2 regions of the Pseudoalteromonas sp. NZS71 genome follow, and region 1 is predicted to be linked to the other one. Evidence: predicted binding sites of a transcription regulator. Region 1 holds the regulator's gene; the other holds the start of a gene.

Region 1 (8,702 bases):
AACCAACCGCACTCATGGCAAATAAGGGTGGGTGAGAAACCTCGGCGATTTAAAAATACCATAACCTGTTTACCGCGATTTAAGTGCTGACGCATAGTAGCAAGACTTGCATGTGCAATACCTGCTTGGTCGGGCTGACCTTTCATATCGAGTAACTTAAACTGATTGTCAGTCGCTGTTTGCGCGCGCTCGGTTAAACTTAATAGCTGGTATTTGTTATTAATTGCTTTGTGAAGTGTTTCAAGCGCGGGTGTGGCGCTGCCTAATATAAGCGGAATTTTATGCTGAAAAGCTCTGTAAGCGGCTAAATCACGAGCATGGTAACGAAGGGTATCTTGTTGTTTAAATGATGAATCGTGTTCTTCATCAACAACAATCATACCGAGTTTTAAAAATGGCAGAAAAATACTCGAACGCGTGCCAATAACTATCGCGCAACTGCCTTTTTCGCAAAAACGCCATGTTTGTAAACGTTCGTTGTCGGTAAGTGCTGAGTGCCAAAGCATAATGGGTGTATCAGGAAAGCGGCGGCGAAAACGGTTTACGGTTTGTGGTGTTAGGCCGATTTCGGGCACGAGTACGAGGGCTTGCTCGCCACGTTTGAGTACTTCTTCTAGGCACTGTAAATACACTTCGGTTTTACCGCTGCCCGTTACGCCTTCTAATAAGAAGCTGCTAAAGCCAGTACTTTGATTTATAGCTGTGCAAGCAACCGCTTGTTCTTTATTAAGTACTGGTTTACTACCGACGGTTGGAGCAACACTTTGCCATTGGTTATCGTGCTCAATAGTTTGTGTTATGAGTTCTTTATCTATTAAGCTATCTATTGTTTTTTTACTAAAGCCCAGTGCTTTTAACTCAGTTAATGATGACTTACCTGATTGCGATAACTGCTTTAATAGGTTGAGCTGTGTTTTAGCTTTTAATGACGGTACTTTTGCACCTTTTTCTGTCAGGGCAACCATATTAATACTGGTTTTATCAGGCGATTCACCTTGGCGAAGTGCACCAGGTAGCGCTATATGAATAGTTTCGCCTAATGGATAGCAATAATAGCGGGCAGTAAAGCTAAGGAGTTCTAAATGCTGGGCACTTAAAATAGGGGCGTCGTCTATTACCTCTATAATATTTTTAATTTTATTTAAAGGGACGTCGGTACTGCTTTTAATACCCAAAACAACCGCTACTTTTTTTTGATTACCAAAAGGTACCAAAACTCGCATGCCAGGTAGTAAGGGAATTGATAAGCCACTGAGCTGTTCTTCTATTTTATAATCAAAGGTGCGTGGAAGCGGGACTTTAATAGCAACTTCAACAAAACTCATAACAACTCAACCCGTAAAATTAATGCTGTAATGTACTAAAAATAACGCTAAAAACCTACTAGCAATAGTGCTTGAGAAAGAGATTGTTCACTTTTTTGGCAAAAATATAAATAAATACTTGTGTGGGGGGAGGTTGTTGGATAAAATCCGCCACCAACAAATTTGTTTTAACGACGTATGGTGCCAAACTCCGGGTTTGGAGAGCGATGCGGCCTTAACTAGAGGTTCCTATGAAAGAAGGTATTCACCCTAAGTACGAAGTAATTTCTGCAACATGTTCATGTGGAAATAAATTCGAAACTAGCTCAACTCTTTGTAAAGACATTCACTTAGACGTATGTTCTGCGTGTCACCCGTTTTACACTGGTAAGCAAAAAGTTTTAGACACTGGCGGACGTGTTGATCGCTTCAACAAGCGCTTCGGTGCACTTGCCAGCAAGAAGTAATTATTGCTGTTTAGTTAAAAAAAGCACCTTAGGGTGCTTTTTTTGTGCCTAAAATTTGTTATTTATTATCTTAAGCCAACCTACATAAATCTTTGAGCAATTTAACGAATTAAATTGCACTATAACGTCGTTAAAATTTTTTTATTTAGAACAACTAGATACAAAAATTTTTGCCTAGTTCTAGCGTAATTTTCTTAACGTTAAATAGACCCCATATATAAGCAGATTGGTATTATTTCGTTGATTTTAACTATCCCCTCCTTTTGCATAACTATTTCCTATTCTTATTCTGAGTATGCATAATCCTTTACAGACAAATCGATAGATATTCTCTATATTTTAAATAGTACAATTTTTAACTAGGTTGATAAAAGTAGCTAACGTGGGCTTATCTGTTTTTAAAGTAGGGTAGTAGGCTGTTATTCTAAGTTTATGCTGATACTTTAAGTATACATTTTATAAGATTTTGATAGGCATAAAAGCACCTTAAAACTTACTTTTTAGGTGAATTTTTATTTATTAAATGTTGATATAATCCTGCAAAGTTACTGAAAAACCTCTTAAAATTAAAGGATATAGCATATAACAGGATAGACCTGATATTGCTTGGAATTTAAAAATAATAAGGGTATCGTACCCAAGACTCCATCTCTCACTTTAACTTAAATTGCAGGATACCATCGCGTTATGTCTGACTTTCGTGAACAAGCACTACATTACCACTCACATCCCGTACCAGGTAAAATTAGCATTGAGCTTACAAAACCAGCTGAAACGGCTCATGATCTTGCACTTGCGTATAGCCCAGGTGTTGCCGAACCTGTACGTGAAATAGCTGCAGATCCTGCAAATGCTTATAAATATACTGGTAAAGGTAACATGGTTGCGGTTATTACTAATGGTACTGCAATTCTAGGCCTTGGTAATTTAGGTCCTTTAGCGTCTAAGCCTGTAATGGAAGGTAAAGCGCTATTGTTTAAACGTTTTGCAGGGCTTGATTCTATCGATATTGAAGTTAAGCACAAAACAACAGAAGACTTTATTAATACGGTTGCCAACATTGCCGACACATTCGGTGGTATTAACCTTGAAGATATTAAAGCACCAGAGTGTTTTGAAATAGAAAAAGCATTAATAGAGCGTTGTAGTATTCCTGTTTTTCATGATGATCAACACGGTACTGCCATTGTTACGGCTGCTGGTATGTTAAATGCGCTAGAAGTACAAGGTAAGTCAATTGAAGATGCAATTATTGTATGTTTAGGTGCAGGCGCTGCCGCTGTTGCGTGTATGGAGCTGTTAATTAAGTGTGGTGCACTGCGTGAACACATTTATATGCTTGACCGCAAAGGTGTTATTCATACCCGCCGCGATGACTTAAATGAATACAAACAGCTTTTTGCTAACAATACCGATAAGCGTACATTGCAAGATGTAATTGCAGATGCTGATGTGTTTGTGGGTGTTTCTGGCCCTAACTTATTAGCGGCTGAAGATTTAAAGCTAATGGCTGCAAAACCAGTTGTGTTTGCATGTTCAAATCCAGATCCTGAGATTGATCCTGCACTTGCGCACGGCGCACGCAACGATTTAATCATGGCAACAGGGCGCTCTGATTACCCTAACCAAGTTAATAATGTTTTATGTTTCCCGTTTATTTTCCGTGGTGCGCTTGATGTACGTGCAAGTGCTATTAACGATGAAATGAAAATTGCTGCAGTAGATGCTATTCGAAGTATTGCCAAAGAGCCAGTACCTGCAGAAGTTTTAAAAGCCGCTGGAGTAGATAAACTAGAATTTGGTGCGCAGTATATTATTCCAAAACCAATGGATCCACGTTTACTGCCGCGTATAGCAAGAGCTGTTGCACTTGCTGCTATTGAGTCAGGTGTTGCACAAATTGAGCTACCTGAAAACTATATGCAGTAAATCTATACAGTAGAGCTATGCAATAAAATTTAGACATAAAAAAACCTCAGTAATTACTGAGGTTTTTTTGTCTTTGTAATATTTATTCTTCGTTTAAAACGGGTACTTCTAGACCCATTTCTTGCATTATTTTTTTAACTTCTTCTGGCACTTTTTCGGCGTTATCTTTACGTAAGTCATCGTCATTTGGTAAAGGTTGGCCAGTAAAAGCATGCAAAAATGCCTCACATAGCAATTCACTATTTGTAGCATGGCGAAGGTTATTGATTTGACGACGTGTACGTTCGTCAGTTAATACCTTTAATACATTTAGCGGGATCGAAACGGTGATCTTTTTAACTTGCTCTGATTTTTTACCGTGTTCTGCGTATGGGTGAATATACTCACCATTCCATTTAGCCATAAGATGTATCGTTGCCTCAGATTATTAATTTCTCACACGGTATAAAAAGCGTGTAAATATGCGTGAAATTCTATCGATTTAAAAAAGATAGTCAAATAATAGATACAGATCTATCTTAATAAGCCTATTGTAGGTGTAAAGATAAGCACACTTTTGTGAGCTAAAATGTGTTATTCGCAGAGGCCTCTTCTACTTTTAGCCATCTAGAGCTTTAAAATACTTTGACTTATCAAAACGGATAACTTACTCTTTTAGACGTCTAAACATCCAAATTAATCAGGTGACGAATATGAGCGAAAAAAACAAAGCGACCATTGCTGTACGTAACGGCGTTGATGCTGATAAACATCATGGTGCGGTGGTACCGCCAATTTATTTATCGACTACTTATTCGTTTGCCGACTTTGATACTAAGCGTGAGTATGATTATGGTCGTAGCGGTAATCCTAATCGTGATATTTTAGCTGAGACGCTTGCTAAGCTTGAAGGTGGCGCTCGTGGCATAATTACAGCTACAGGCATGGCTGCCGTGCATTTAGCTACTCAGCTACTTAATAGTGACGATACGTTAGTAATTCCACATGATTGTTATGGTGGCAGCTATCGTTTATTTACATCTTTACAAAAACGCGGACTACTAAAGCTCGAAATATTAGATTTAACAAAAGAAGAAAGCCTTCAACAAATTTTAGTAATTAAACCTAAGCTTATTTGGATAGAAACCCCAAGTAACCCAGTACTTCGTTTAACAGATATTAAAGCGGTTACCGATGTTGCAAAGCAATGCGGTGCATTGGTGGCTGCAGATAACACGTTTTTGTCGCCTGCTTTACAAAACCCTATTAAGTTTGGTGTAGATATTGTGGTGCATTCAACCACTAAATACATTAACGGACACTCAGATGTAGTAGGCGGCGCTGTTATTGCCGCAACACAAGAGTTAGGCGATGAGCTTGCTTGGTGGGCTAATAACATTGGAATTACGGGTGCGCCTTTTGATAGCTATTTAACGCTTCGTGGTTTACGTACTTTAAATGTGCGCCTAAGGCAGCATCAAGAAAATGCACTGGCAATAGCTAAGTATCTTGAAAGCTCTGAATATGTAAGCCAAGTTTACTACCCAGGTCTTGAGTCACATCCTCAACATGAACTGGCTAAAGCACAGCAACTTGGTTTTGGTGGCATGGTTAGTTTTGATATTAAAGGCGATATAAATGACGCTGCGGCATTTTTAACTAGTCTTAAAACGTTTAGTTTAGCTGAGTCACTAGGTGGCGTAGAGAGCTTAATTTGTCACCCTGCAACTATGACGCACGCAGGTATGGAGGCAACAGCACGTTTAGAAGCGGGTGTGGGCGATACGCTTATTCGTATTTCGGTAGGTATTGAAGATATACACGATTTAGTCGCTGATTTTGAGCGAGTGTTTGAACTTGTAAAACCAGGGCAAAATAAAAATGTTGGCCGTGTAGGCAAAGGTGCAGGCACTTCTGGTGGGAACGTTAAATTAAGTGCAGCCCGTCCGGCGCTTTGGTGATTAATATGGTCAATTGTGTACATAAATTTGGTGGTTCAAGTTTAAGCTCAAGTGAGCGATACCAAAGCGTAGCAAAAATAATAATTACACATACTCAACCGGGTGATTGTGTGGTGGTATCGGCTGCGGGTAAGACAACCGATACGCTAGTATTACTTTGGCAAAGCTATCAAAAACAAGATACTCAAGCAGTAGCTGATATTTTACTGCAGTTAAATAACCATCAAAGTGATTTAATAAAGCAGCTATTAGAAGCCGATTTCAAACGAAGTGCACTTAAAACACTAAGTATCGAACTTAGCTATATTGCAGAACTTGCTCAAGCTGAGCAGCTAAAAGAGGCTGCATTACTTGCACATGGCGAACTGTGGTCAGCACGTTTACTCGCTACTTATTTACAGCAGCTAAATATTGAGGCATGCGCTCAAGATGCACGTACTCTTTTTACCTTAAATGATGGCGAATTAATGCATGCGCAAAATGCGCAGCAATGTGGGCAGTTAATTTTGCCTAATAAAATAAATGTTGTTACTGGGTTTATTGCCGCAGATATCAAAGGCGAGACTGTAACACTTGGCCGAAATGGCAGTGACTACAGTGCAACACTACTTGCAAATTATTGCAATGCTAAGCAAGTATGTATTTGGACTGATACACAGGGGGTGTATAGCACTGATCCTCGCAAGGTACAAAAAGCGATTAAATACGGCAAAATTTGCCGTGGGCAGGCTAATTTATTAGCTCGTTTGGGTAACCCTGTATTACATGCAAAAACACTATCGCCTCTTAAAAACACAGATATTAAGCTAGCTGTTCGCAGTAGTTTTGACGTACAAGCAAGTCCAACAGATATAGTAAAAGAAGGTTCAGCGAAGAAAAAGCGCTTTATAACTACGTTGCAAAATGTTGACCTATTAATGGTTGAAGGATTAAGTGAAGGTGAGGTTGCAAGTGTTAGTCAGCTTATTCAGCATAGCCTTCATCACTTTAACCATAATGGTGAAGTGTATTTAGTAGTACCTGCAGCACAAACTTATCTGGTTATTAATTATTTTGCGGGTAGGGCAAATATTAGCGAGTCAAATTTAAACGGTTGTGCAATTGTAGCGCCTGAGCAAGACGTTAATACATTAAGCTTACAAGCATTAGATTTATTAAAACTCCACAGCATAAAACCTCGTTTTGTCCATCAAGATACTGGCTATGCTTTATTGCTTACCGATCAATTTATAGATAGTGATATACAAAGTGACTTACACGATAAGCTAATTAATAAAGGCCAAGAAATCGCAATTATAGTTGCGGGGCTTGGTAACGTTGGCGACGTTTTCATTAAACAGTTATCGGCACAATTTGAGCGTTTATCGGATGACTTTAGTATTAAATTAGTCGGTCTAATTCGCTCTAAAAAAATGCTGTTTAATGCAAGTGGTATTAATACACAGCAATGGAAAACTCAATGGCAGCATGAGGCAAATAGCTATCAATCTGCAGATTTACTGAATGCTATAAATGAGCTCGATTACGAGCATAAAATTGTAATTGATATTACCGCAAGTGAACAATTTAGCTTGTTATATCCAGACTTTGTAGATAGAAACTGTCATTTAATTAGTGCTAATAAATACGCTGGAACAGCACCGACTACTTGGTATAAAGCACTTCGTAGTAATATTACAGAACGTAATTTACATTGGCGATATAACACCAGTGTAGGCGCTGGCTTACCTATTAACTTTGCTTTGGCTGATTTGCAAAATAGTGGCGATAAAATAACACGTATAGAAGGTGTTTTCTCAGGCACGCTTTCGTGGCTATGCAGTAAATATGATGGAACAAGGCCATTTTCTGAGTTGCTACTGGAAGCTCAGAAAATGGGATTCACAGAGCCAGACCCTCGCGAAGATTTATCTGGGCGAGATATGCAGCGTAAGCTACTTATTTTAGCCCGAGAGCTAGGTGTTGAGCTTGAACTTGACGATATTAGCTTATCAGCATTGATGCCAGATGAGCTTGCGCTGGGAAGTTGGGATGACTTTTTAAATAAAAAAGCACAGCTAGACGCGTTCATCGAAGAGCATGCAGTGACAGCAAAGTCTAAAAATTCAGTACTTAGATATACGGGCTTGTTAGAAATCACACAAGGTGAAGTAATTGCTAAAGTGGGAATAGCGTATGTGCCTAATGGCGATGCGTTAGCAAACCTTACACCTGGCGATAATATTTTTGTAATTAATAGCAAATGGTATAGCGATAATGCATTAGTGATTCAGGGGCCAGGAGCGGGTAGGGAAGTGACCGCTGCGGGTGTGCACTCTGATTTATATTGGCTTGTTCAAAACTTAAAATAAAACTTTGGTTTAAACAAAAACGGCAGCTTAAATAAGCTGCCGTTTTTGTATTACATACATATTATTAAAATAGCTCTTCTTCTGTTTTAGTGTCTTCTTCAAATATATCGTTAGGCTGAGATAGCACATACTTTGTAGGTGCAGTACCTTTTTCAAAATATTCAAATCGACTCGTGTAGTCATTTTTATGGCTTAATAAACCAGTAGCTAAATCAATACGAATAGAAACAAGTCCCTCAGGCGGCTCAATTGGGGCTTCAGGCTTGCCTTCAAGTGCCGCTTTCATAAATTCAACCCAAGCTGGCTGCGCGGTTTTAGCGCCAGATTCCGCACCTGATATTTGGCTGCTATCTAGGTTGTTATTATACGTAGAGCGACCAAGAGCGTTGCCCGGGTTATCAAAACCAACCCAAACTGAGGTCATCACATTACTATTAAAACCGCTAAACCAGGTATCTACTGAGTCATTAGTTGTGCCTGTTTTACCTGAAATGTCGCGACGATCTAGCGCTTGTGCTCGCCAACCGGTTCCACTCCAACCTGTTTTATGAGCCCAGCTACCACCCCCCCAAATTGCACTATTCATAGCATCAGCAATTAAAAATGCATTTTGCTTAGAAATAATTCTCGGCGCACATTTTTTCGTTTGCTCCATTTCATCATCACTATTATGCATTGAGAGTGCATTGTGTGTTGGCAAAGGCTCTTCGT
Region 2 (8,702 bases), on a different contig from region 1:
CTTACGATCCTGCGCTATTAACAGCCGGCAAAGCAGACGAAAACGTGATTCGCCAAGCGCTACAATTTTTTGTATGGCAGCTTGAAGGTTTACGTAGCTTTGAAAAGCCCGCTATTTTTGCAATTGCAAAAGAAGTTGCAACATTCCACGAGCTTAAGATTAAAGACTTTTTAGAGCCAATATTTGTCGCAATTACTGGCAAAACGTCAAGTACGTCAGTGCTTGATGCAATGGAAATATTGGGGTCTGACCTATCACGCGCCCGTTTACGTGTAGCACTTGCTCATTTAGGTATTTCTAAAAAGCAGGCTAAAAATATAGAGCGTGCGTACCGCGAATACCCAAGTGCATAATTGCTAAACAATGTACTTTTAAAAGCCGAGCTTAGTAAAATAAGTTCGGCTTTTTTGTTTCAGGCTGTTTAGCTATATGACATCGTATTTTGATATTGTTTAACTAAAGTATTAGTACTTAGCCCAATGATACAATAGGGTATATAAACTCATGGGAGGCAGTATGATTGCAACCGTTAAAAACAAAGCCATTTTTAGCAGTAACACATTTTCGATAAACCTTGTTACTTACCCAACCAATCATAGCGTAATGAACCATATTGACCCTGTGCAGCAAGGGCGCTATTACAAGCTCAATTTTGTATTAGAGAAACCTAAAGCGGGTGGGGTATTTAAATGCTCAAAATGCATTATAAATTTATTTAATCGCGTGTATTTGTTCAGACCCGATAAGTACGAACACAGCGTATCTAAAATCGAGTCTGGAAAGCGTGTGCTACTGAGCTTTGCGCTTAATATATAATTTGCACTTTTACTTATTAATAGTCGTAGGCCTGTCCGGTGCATAAAACAGATAAGTCGCAGTACGATACAGAGGTTTCACTACAGGAATTAATAGTAAAAGCATTCCCGCCCCTGCGCATAGCATCAGCTTTAAGTAAATCAATCGCGTTTGATTTAGAGCGATTGTAACTTGCATTATTGCTGCCCATACCGTCGCCATCACAGCTTTCACCTTCTATTCGGCCTAAAAGTGTTGCGCCACTTTCGTGTGCTTCTTGGTCGCTATAAAATTGCTGTAAATCTCTTTTATTAACGTAGGTGCCAATTTCTTGAGATAAAACGCCGTTGTCTATATCTGTATGATAAGTCATGCTTGAACAACCAGTTATTGTGGCGAGCACAGTTATTGTTGCTATAAAACGTAGCATATTCATTAATCCTTTAATTTATTTAAAGTAGTAAATTACTAACAAAATCAAATGCTGGCAATGTTTACTGCTGAGTAAATTGTTAGCATTTGTAAATGTATTTAGATTTTACTGAGCATAGGGTAAGTAAACAAAAAGAAGTGACAAACATTAACCAACCAATGGCATAAAATAGCCCACTCTAAGCGCTGCGTTTTATAAAAAACATAGCCGTATCCTAAGCCTGCAATAAATGAAACCAATACATAGTTAAATCCTCCAGCAAAATGCGCCAAAGCAAACACTGCAGCTGTCATTATTGGAGCAAGTAGCGCTAGGCGAGTAGATGTGATTATTTGGCTAAGTTTGGTTTGTAATAAACCTCTAAACAAAGCTTCCTCAGTTACACAGGTAAATAAAAGATTAATAGCAATAAAGGCTAACCAAAAGTTGGGCACTTTTGGGTTAAAGCTTACAAGTCCAAGTGTTAAAGCCGCAGTGAGCGAAGCTAAAACAGTAGCAATAATTATAAAAATAGGTTGTTTAACGTTTAATGGGCCTGCTTTATTAGAGTCTGCTTTTAAAGCTTTTTTATTCGAATAAAAGTAAGCACAAAGGAATAACCCAGCCATAGCTTTATCAAAATTAGCATAAAGGGTAAAAGCAATCGCATCGCTTGTAATACACTCATCTATAACAATAGGGAGGTTATTAAAACCAGGCACCCAATGAAGTGCTAATGCCAATGAGGAAACTATAAAAACAGTACTTAATATAGCGCGTATTATTGCCCGCTTTGTATTTAGCACACTGTAGTATAAAACAACGTAAAGCCCAGTACTGAGCAGTGCATATAAATTTATGTAACCTTGAAAATACGCACTTACAACACCTAAAGCTAGTAAGTAGTGCCAAAGGGGTTGCCGCATTATTGATATTTTGCAGTACGGAAAAACACATATAATTGATAGCGCTAATAAATAAAAAGTCATTGTTTTTTATTGCTCTGTTTTATTTAGCCATTAATCTAACAGATTCGACCTCTCAATATTTTTTTTCTGGTAATATAGATAGGTTATAAGCAGTTTAAGCAGTGAACAAACTATGTTAAGTCCTTTTTTTCAGCAGCATGCTGATTATGTTTCTATCTCTCGTGAGCAGGGTTGTCGATTCGCTAAATGCGTTGCTGACGATTACAATCCACTTCACGACAAAGATGCCAAAAAGTTTTGCGCGCCAGGGGACTTACTTTTTTCATTGGTACTAGACCGCTACGGTATTAGTGAACAAATGGAATTTACTTTTGCTGGTATGGTTGATGAAAACACCAAACTTAATTTTCCTGAGGGAGCTGATGAGTTTGATGTTACCAATGGCGAAAAAGTAATTTTAAAGGTAAAGCGCAGCGGTAAAACCAGCCAATGCCCAGCATTAACTAATAGTCTTATAAAAAATTATGTTGAGTTTTCTGGTACTACTTTTCCGCATGTAATTATTCCATTAATGGGCAAGCAAGAGGTAATGATAAACCCTGCTCGTCCGATGGTGATTTACGAATCAATGCTTATCAATCTTGATAATCTTAATATTACAGAACCAGAACTTGAGTTTGCAGAGCCTAGTTTTGAGTATGCCGGTAAGCGCGGAAAAATCACACTACGTTTTAACCTGTTAGAAAACGGCGTTAAAGTGGGTAGTGGTGAAAAGCACATGGTGGTTTCGGGTATTCGCGAATACTGCCAAGCAACAGTTGATGATTTAATCGCGTTTTACAACGAACGTAAAGCGACACTAAAGCCAGCTTAAAGCTACAGAAAATTATAAAAGGCGCTAAATACAACTGTTATTTAGCGCCTTTTTTATTGGTTTTTTATTGTTTTAGCGCTAAAGCGAAAGTGAGTAACTACGATTAAATACTTTTCTGAACTGGTTAATTTACGCAGTACAGTAATATGCGTACAATAGCGCTCTTTGTTATTTTAAAGCTAAGCCTATGTCTGCCACTACGTTCTCATCACTTAATCTCGACCCGTTATTATTAACTGCGATTGAGCAAAATAATTACACTCAACCTACCGCAATTCAGATTAAAACCATTCCGCCTATTTTAGCCGGAAGTGATGTAATGGGCAGTGCACAAACAGGTACAGGTAAAACAGCTGCTTTTGTTTTACCGCTGTTACATAAGCTTTTAAATACACCTAAAAAAGATGAACCAGGCGTTGCTCGTGTTGTAATTTTAACGCCAACCCGTGAGCTTGCTCAGCAAGTATTTGCAAGCTTTGAAAAGTACGCACAAGGCACTAACATTAATGGTGCTTTAGCGTATGGCGGCGTAAGTATTGGTCCACAAATAAAAGCACTTAAAACAGCCCAAGTTATAGTGGCAACACCTGGGCGTTTACTTGATCATATAGTTAAAGGCAGTGTGGTGCTTTCAAGCGTAGACTCCTTAGTGTTTGACGAAGCTGACCGCATGCTTGATATGGGTTTTATTGATGAAATTAGACGTATATTGCGCCATATCCCAGGCGATCGCCAAACCTTACTATTTTCAGCTACGTTTGATGACAGCGTGTTTGAGCTCAGTAAAAAGTTATTAAAAAACCCAGAGCTAATTGAAGTTGATAAACGTAACTCAGCAGCCGTTGAAGTAGAGCAAGTTATTTACGCTGTAGATGAGGATCGTAAGCGCGAGCTTGTATCGCACATGATTGGCATGAAAAACTGGCGCCAAGTGCTTATTTTTACCCGCACAAAACAAATGGCTGATCAGCTCGCTAAAGAAATGTGTAAAGACGGTTTAAAAACCGAGTCAATCCATGGCGACAAATCACAAGGCGCGCGCGACCGCGCACTACAAAACTTTAAAGATGGTATTACACGAGTACTTGTTGCAACGGATGTAGCCGCGCGTGGTTTAGATATTTCAACACTTAGATACGTAATTAACTTTGAGCTACCATACATTGCAGAGGATTACGTACACCGTATTGGTCGTACAGGTCGTGCAGGTGAGCAAGGGCTTGCTATGTCGTTGGTTAGTATTGATGAGCAATGGTTACTAGAAGAAATAGAAGTACTACTCGATACGCGTTTAACGCCACAATGGTTAGCAGGCTACGAGCCCGATCCAAATAAAAAGCCAAAAGATAATCGTAAAAATACTAATAAGTCGCGAAAAGATCGCGATAAAAAGCGTATTACCGGTAAAAGAGAGCCAAGTAGACGCCGTAAATAATAGCTTTTCCTTTGCTTTTTTGCCTATACTGGAGCTATTAAATAGCCGAGGTAAAGCAATGTTTGAAATTGATCAATGGGCATTTTCTGGTATTGATGGCCAAATATCTTTGCATAAATGGCAAAAAACAATCGACCTTATAACGGGGCTTTTTTCAGCCCCGTCTGGTTATATAGTTCAGGCAACAAGCAAAGGCTATCGCGTTGTTATTAGAAGTAACGAAGGTGGCTCTAACTTTGAGACCAACCCTATACTCCCTCCTCAAACTCCTCTGTTTTGTCGCCACGTAGCTGAAACTAACAATACATTATATGTTAATGATGCAAGTAATAATGATGCATGGAACACCCTACCAGAAGTAGTTGAAGACGGTGTTGAATCCTACCTAGGTTTACCCATTCATTGGCCTGAAGGCGAAGTGTTTGGCACGTTATGTTTAAAAGACACTAAAATAACAAGCTATACCGATGAATACTTTGAACTCATAGAACAGCTACGCGATTTGATTGAAGACGACTTAGCGCTTGTTTATAGCTATGAGCAAATGCGTGAAATAGCCATGTTAGACTCATTAACGAATATTTATAATCGCCGAGCACTTAACTTACTAGCTCAGCAAAAGCTTAACTTAGCACTGCGTTTAGGCTTTGACGTGTGTTGTTTGTTTATCGATATAAACGACTTTAAAAAATTAAACGACACCTGCGGACATGAAGTGGGCGACAAAGCCTTAATTATATTGGCAGATACGCTAAAAACGCATTTAAGAGATGCTGATATAGTAGGGCGCTTAGGTGGCGATGAGTTTGTTGCAATAATGCAAGTAAGCGATAAAAGCAAGATTAACTACATCATGGATAAAATTTCGACTGAGTATTCAAAAGCCTTACTCAAAGAAGACGTTTGCGATTTATCGCTTAGTATTGGTTATAGTTTTACTAATAAGCAAAAGCAGCCCTTTGAAGCGCTATTAAATGATGCAGACCACGCAATGTATAAAAATAAACAAGCGTATAAGCTCGCTAAAAAGGCACAATAATAAAAGGAGGTTCGTCATGACTCATGCCACACAAACTTGGCTGGTTTTTTCTGCGATAGGTTTTATTTTTTCCTTAGCAATAATAAGCTTATTTGAAACGTTCCCTAGCATTAGATTTATATCTAATGAGGGAATAATTTTTGGTGTTATGTGCTCCTCTATGGGGTTTGCCTTAAAAAGGCTTGAGAGTAATAACCAAAAACACCTTCAATAAATAGCTTAAGCTGCAAATCTTTACTTGTATTTATTAATTAATTTTTCAAAGAACGGACATAAAAAAGCAAGCCATGAGGCTTGCCAAGAAGGGTGTTAATTAGCTCTAACCTAGCTTTTAAGCTATTAGCTTTTCCGCAAGGTTCAATTCCATAATGGCTTTTAATAAACGGTATAAATTAATTGACGCGTCAATTTCTTCTTTACGGTTTGTTAAGCTTTCAATATTTAAGCCCAGCGGTACATCTAAATGCGCACAGCTTTTAAGTATTAAGTCGAGGTTTTCGCGGCAAATACGGACTGATTCGCTTAATGTATTGTCTGCATCAAGCATGCGCCATTTAGTTGCCTCTGGCACTGAGATACCCAACCATTGCATAAACTCTAAGGTTTTTTCGCCGCCGCACGGGGTAAACGTTAATATAATACGTTGAGGTGTAATCCCTTGTGCTTTACATGTACGTGCGTAGCTAGTAATTAACTCTATAGTCGCTTGTGCATCGTAAACAGCTTGCGATATAAAAAACTGACAACCTTGTGCTGTTTTTTCTATTAATCGTTCGTGCTCATTTCGTTTACTTGAATGGCGCTCGGCAATCGTAACGCCACCTAAAAAGAAATCATCTGATTGCTCAGCCATCGCTTTATAAGCATCTGGCAGGCTTAGCTTTATATCGCCTATCGATGATGGGCTACCTACTAAAACTACATTTTGTAAATCGTAGTCGTTTTTAGTTTCACTTAGCCAATCTTTAAATTCGCCTACGCCACGCTGCGCCACACTTTTATAAGTAATCACATCTTGTGCAGATAAATTACGAAGTAAATGGCTGTATTCACGCGGATCAACGGTTTGTTTAAACGCAAATGGACGGTCTTGATTAGTGCGGCTGCTTTCGTCTTGAATGTCATAAATTATCACGCCGTCGTATTCAATTTCGTGTAAGCGACCTAATAGCTTTTCTGCAATGGTTTTTAATTGCGCTTTATCGGTGCCAATTTTAGGCGGGGTAGTACCAATAAGATAAACACCTTGGTTGGTGTCCACTATCTTCTCTTTTAGTGATAAAGCCATAATCCTCATTCCAGCTAAGTTTGTTTTGATGGATTTAATATAGCAGCCATTTAGACGTCTAGATAGATTTATTTAATGAAAGTTTTTCAATTAACATGATGTTTATTCATAGTGCTTGTTCCCATAATTTATAATTGACACAGTTGTTTACATAATAAATTCCCTTGGGGCTCTTATATTTATTGGCTTTGGGGCATAATTAAAGAGTTAAATCTGACAACAAATTTGCTCAATTTAAAAAGGGACAACAATGAAATTTAAATTATTAGCAACCAGCTTAGCGGTATCGCTGGCGTTAACAGGTTGCGCCATGCAACAAAACCAAAGCACGCAAACAACTGCACAACAAGAACAAGTAAATAAAGCTGATGACCGTGTTTTCTCGCAAGATTATTTAATTGAAGAGCTAGAAAACGGCTTACGTGTCATGGTTGTTAAAACCGACTACCCTGATGTAGTGTCGCTGCAAATTCCGGTATCGGTTGGGTCGCGTAACGAAGTTGAAGAGGGCAAAACAGGCTTTGCTCACTTTTTTGAACACATGATGTTTAAAGGCTCACAAAAATACCCTGAAGATGTGTACTCAGACATATTAAAAAATTCAGGTGTTGATAACCGCGCTTATACAACAAACGATTTTACAAACTACCATTTAAACTTTTCAAAACAGCATCTTGATAAAGTGCTTGAGCTTGAAGCTGATATTTTTCAAAACTTAACCTACACCGAAGAGCAATTTAGAACAGAAGCACAAACGGTAAAAGGTGAGTACTTAAAAAACAACGCGAGCCCAATTCGTAAATTATTAAGCGCTGTACGCGAAGAAGCGTTTGATAAGCACACGTATAAACACACCACTATGGGCTTTTTTAAAGACATAGAAGCCATGCCAGATCAAATGGCGTACGGGAAAGAGTTTTTTGCTAAATTTTATAAACCTGAGTATGTGTCACTTGTTATTGTGGGCGATGTAGATCCACAAGCAACAATGGCAATGGTTAAAAAGCATTGGGGTAGCTGGAAAAAGGGTAACTATGTTGCTGACATTAAAGCAGAGCCTGTTCAACAAGCACCAAAATATTTGCACCAGCAAGATGAAGCGCTACCAGGGCATTGGTTACTTGTATCGTACAAAGGCGCTGCGTGGGAGCCTGCTAAAAAAGACAGAGCGGCACTTGATTTAATCTCACAGCTTTATTTTTCAAATAATTCAGATTTATATCAAGAGCTAGTGGTCGACAAAAAAATTGCCAGCCAAATGTTTACCTATAACCCAGAGACCAAAGATCCGGGTTTATTACACGTATTTGTTAAAGTAGAAAACGCAGATGATTTAGCCACTGCGCGCGATGCCATTAACCGAACTTATGCAAAAGCACGCACTGAGCTTGTTGATGAGCAAAAGTTGAGTGATTTAAAATCGAACCTTAAATACAGCTTTATTAATGGCTTGGATTCATCGCAAGCGATTGCATCAACTCTTGCCAGCTACATGCATTTTGAGCGCGATCCTGAGGTTATAAACCAGCTGTATAAATCGGCAGATAACATCACCAGCGCAGATATTAAAGCCGTTGCTAACAAATACTTTACTGATAACGCACGTACCACATTAACGATGTCGGCACTTGATAAAGCCCCAGGTTTCGAGCAAGAGGTTGATTTAAATGCGCTTACTGCAAAGCTTGAACAAGCACCTGCGGCACCTGTATTTAAAGTACTTGATAAAACCAATAGCTCGCCATTAATTGATGTTAACTTTTTATTCAATACCGGTGCGGCTGCCGACCCACAAGGTAAAAAAGGTGTTGCTGCGCTCACTGCGGCTATACTTGCACAAGGTGGCTCAGAGGCGACAAGCTATAAAGATATTCAAAAAGCACTTTATCCGCTTGCGGGTAGCTTTGGCTATCAAATAGATAAAGAAATG

What was found. Region 1 encodes MetJ, which represses methionine synthesis genes. Its sites were predicted from a motif close to TAGACGTCTAGACGTCTA; they were not measured.
Positions count from the first base shown of each region.
Region 2: the regulator MetJ is predicted to act here: its motif matches at 6,816-6,833, upstream of I6E85_RS01285 (methylenetetrahydrofolate reductase).

Region 1 covers NZ_JADYWS010000003.1:196,461-205,162, reverse strand. The annotation lists gene priA (primosomal protein N') at 1-1,325, opposite strand, end outside; gene rpmE (50S ribosomal protein L31) at 1,556-1,771, shown strand; gene I6E85_RS03115 (malic enzyme-like NAD(P)-binding protein) at 2,459-3,700, shown strand; gene metJ (met regulon transcriptional regulator MetJ) at 3,783-4,103, opposite strand; gene metB (cystathionine gamma-synthase) at 4,393-5,640, shown strand; gene metL (bifunctional aspartate kinase/homoserine dehydrogenase II) at 5,646-7,991, shown strand; gene I6E85_RS03095 (penicillin-binding protein 1A) at 8,056-8,702, opposite strand, start outside.
Region 2 covers NZ_JADYWS010000002.1:35,001-43,702, forward strand. The annotation lists gene gltX (glutamate--tRNA ligase) at 1-353, shown strand, start outside; gene I6E85_RS01250 (hypothetical protein) at 517-816, shown strand; gene I6E85_RS01255 (hypothetical protein) at 833-1,225, opposite strand; gene I6E85_RS01260 (CPBP family intramembrane glutamic endopeptidase) at 1,327-2,133, opposite strand; gene I6E85_RS01265 (DUF3581 domain-containing protein) at 2,309-3,010, shown strand; gene I6E85_RS01270 (DEAD/DEAH box helicase) at 3,198-4,445, shown strand; gene I6E85_RS01275 (sensor domain-containing diguanylate cyclase) at 4,504-5,484, shown strand; gene I6E85_RS01280 (hypothetical protein) at 5,501-5,698, shown strand; gene I6E85_RS01285 (methylenetetrahydrofolate reductase) at 5,816-6,772, opposite strand; gene I6E85_RS01290 (pitrilysin family protein) at 7,023-8,702, shown strand, end outside.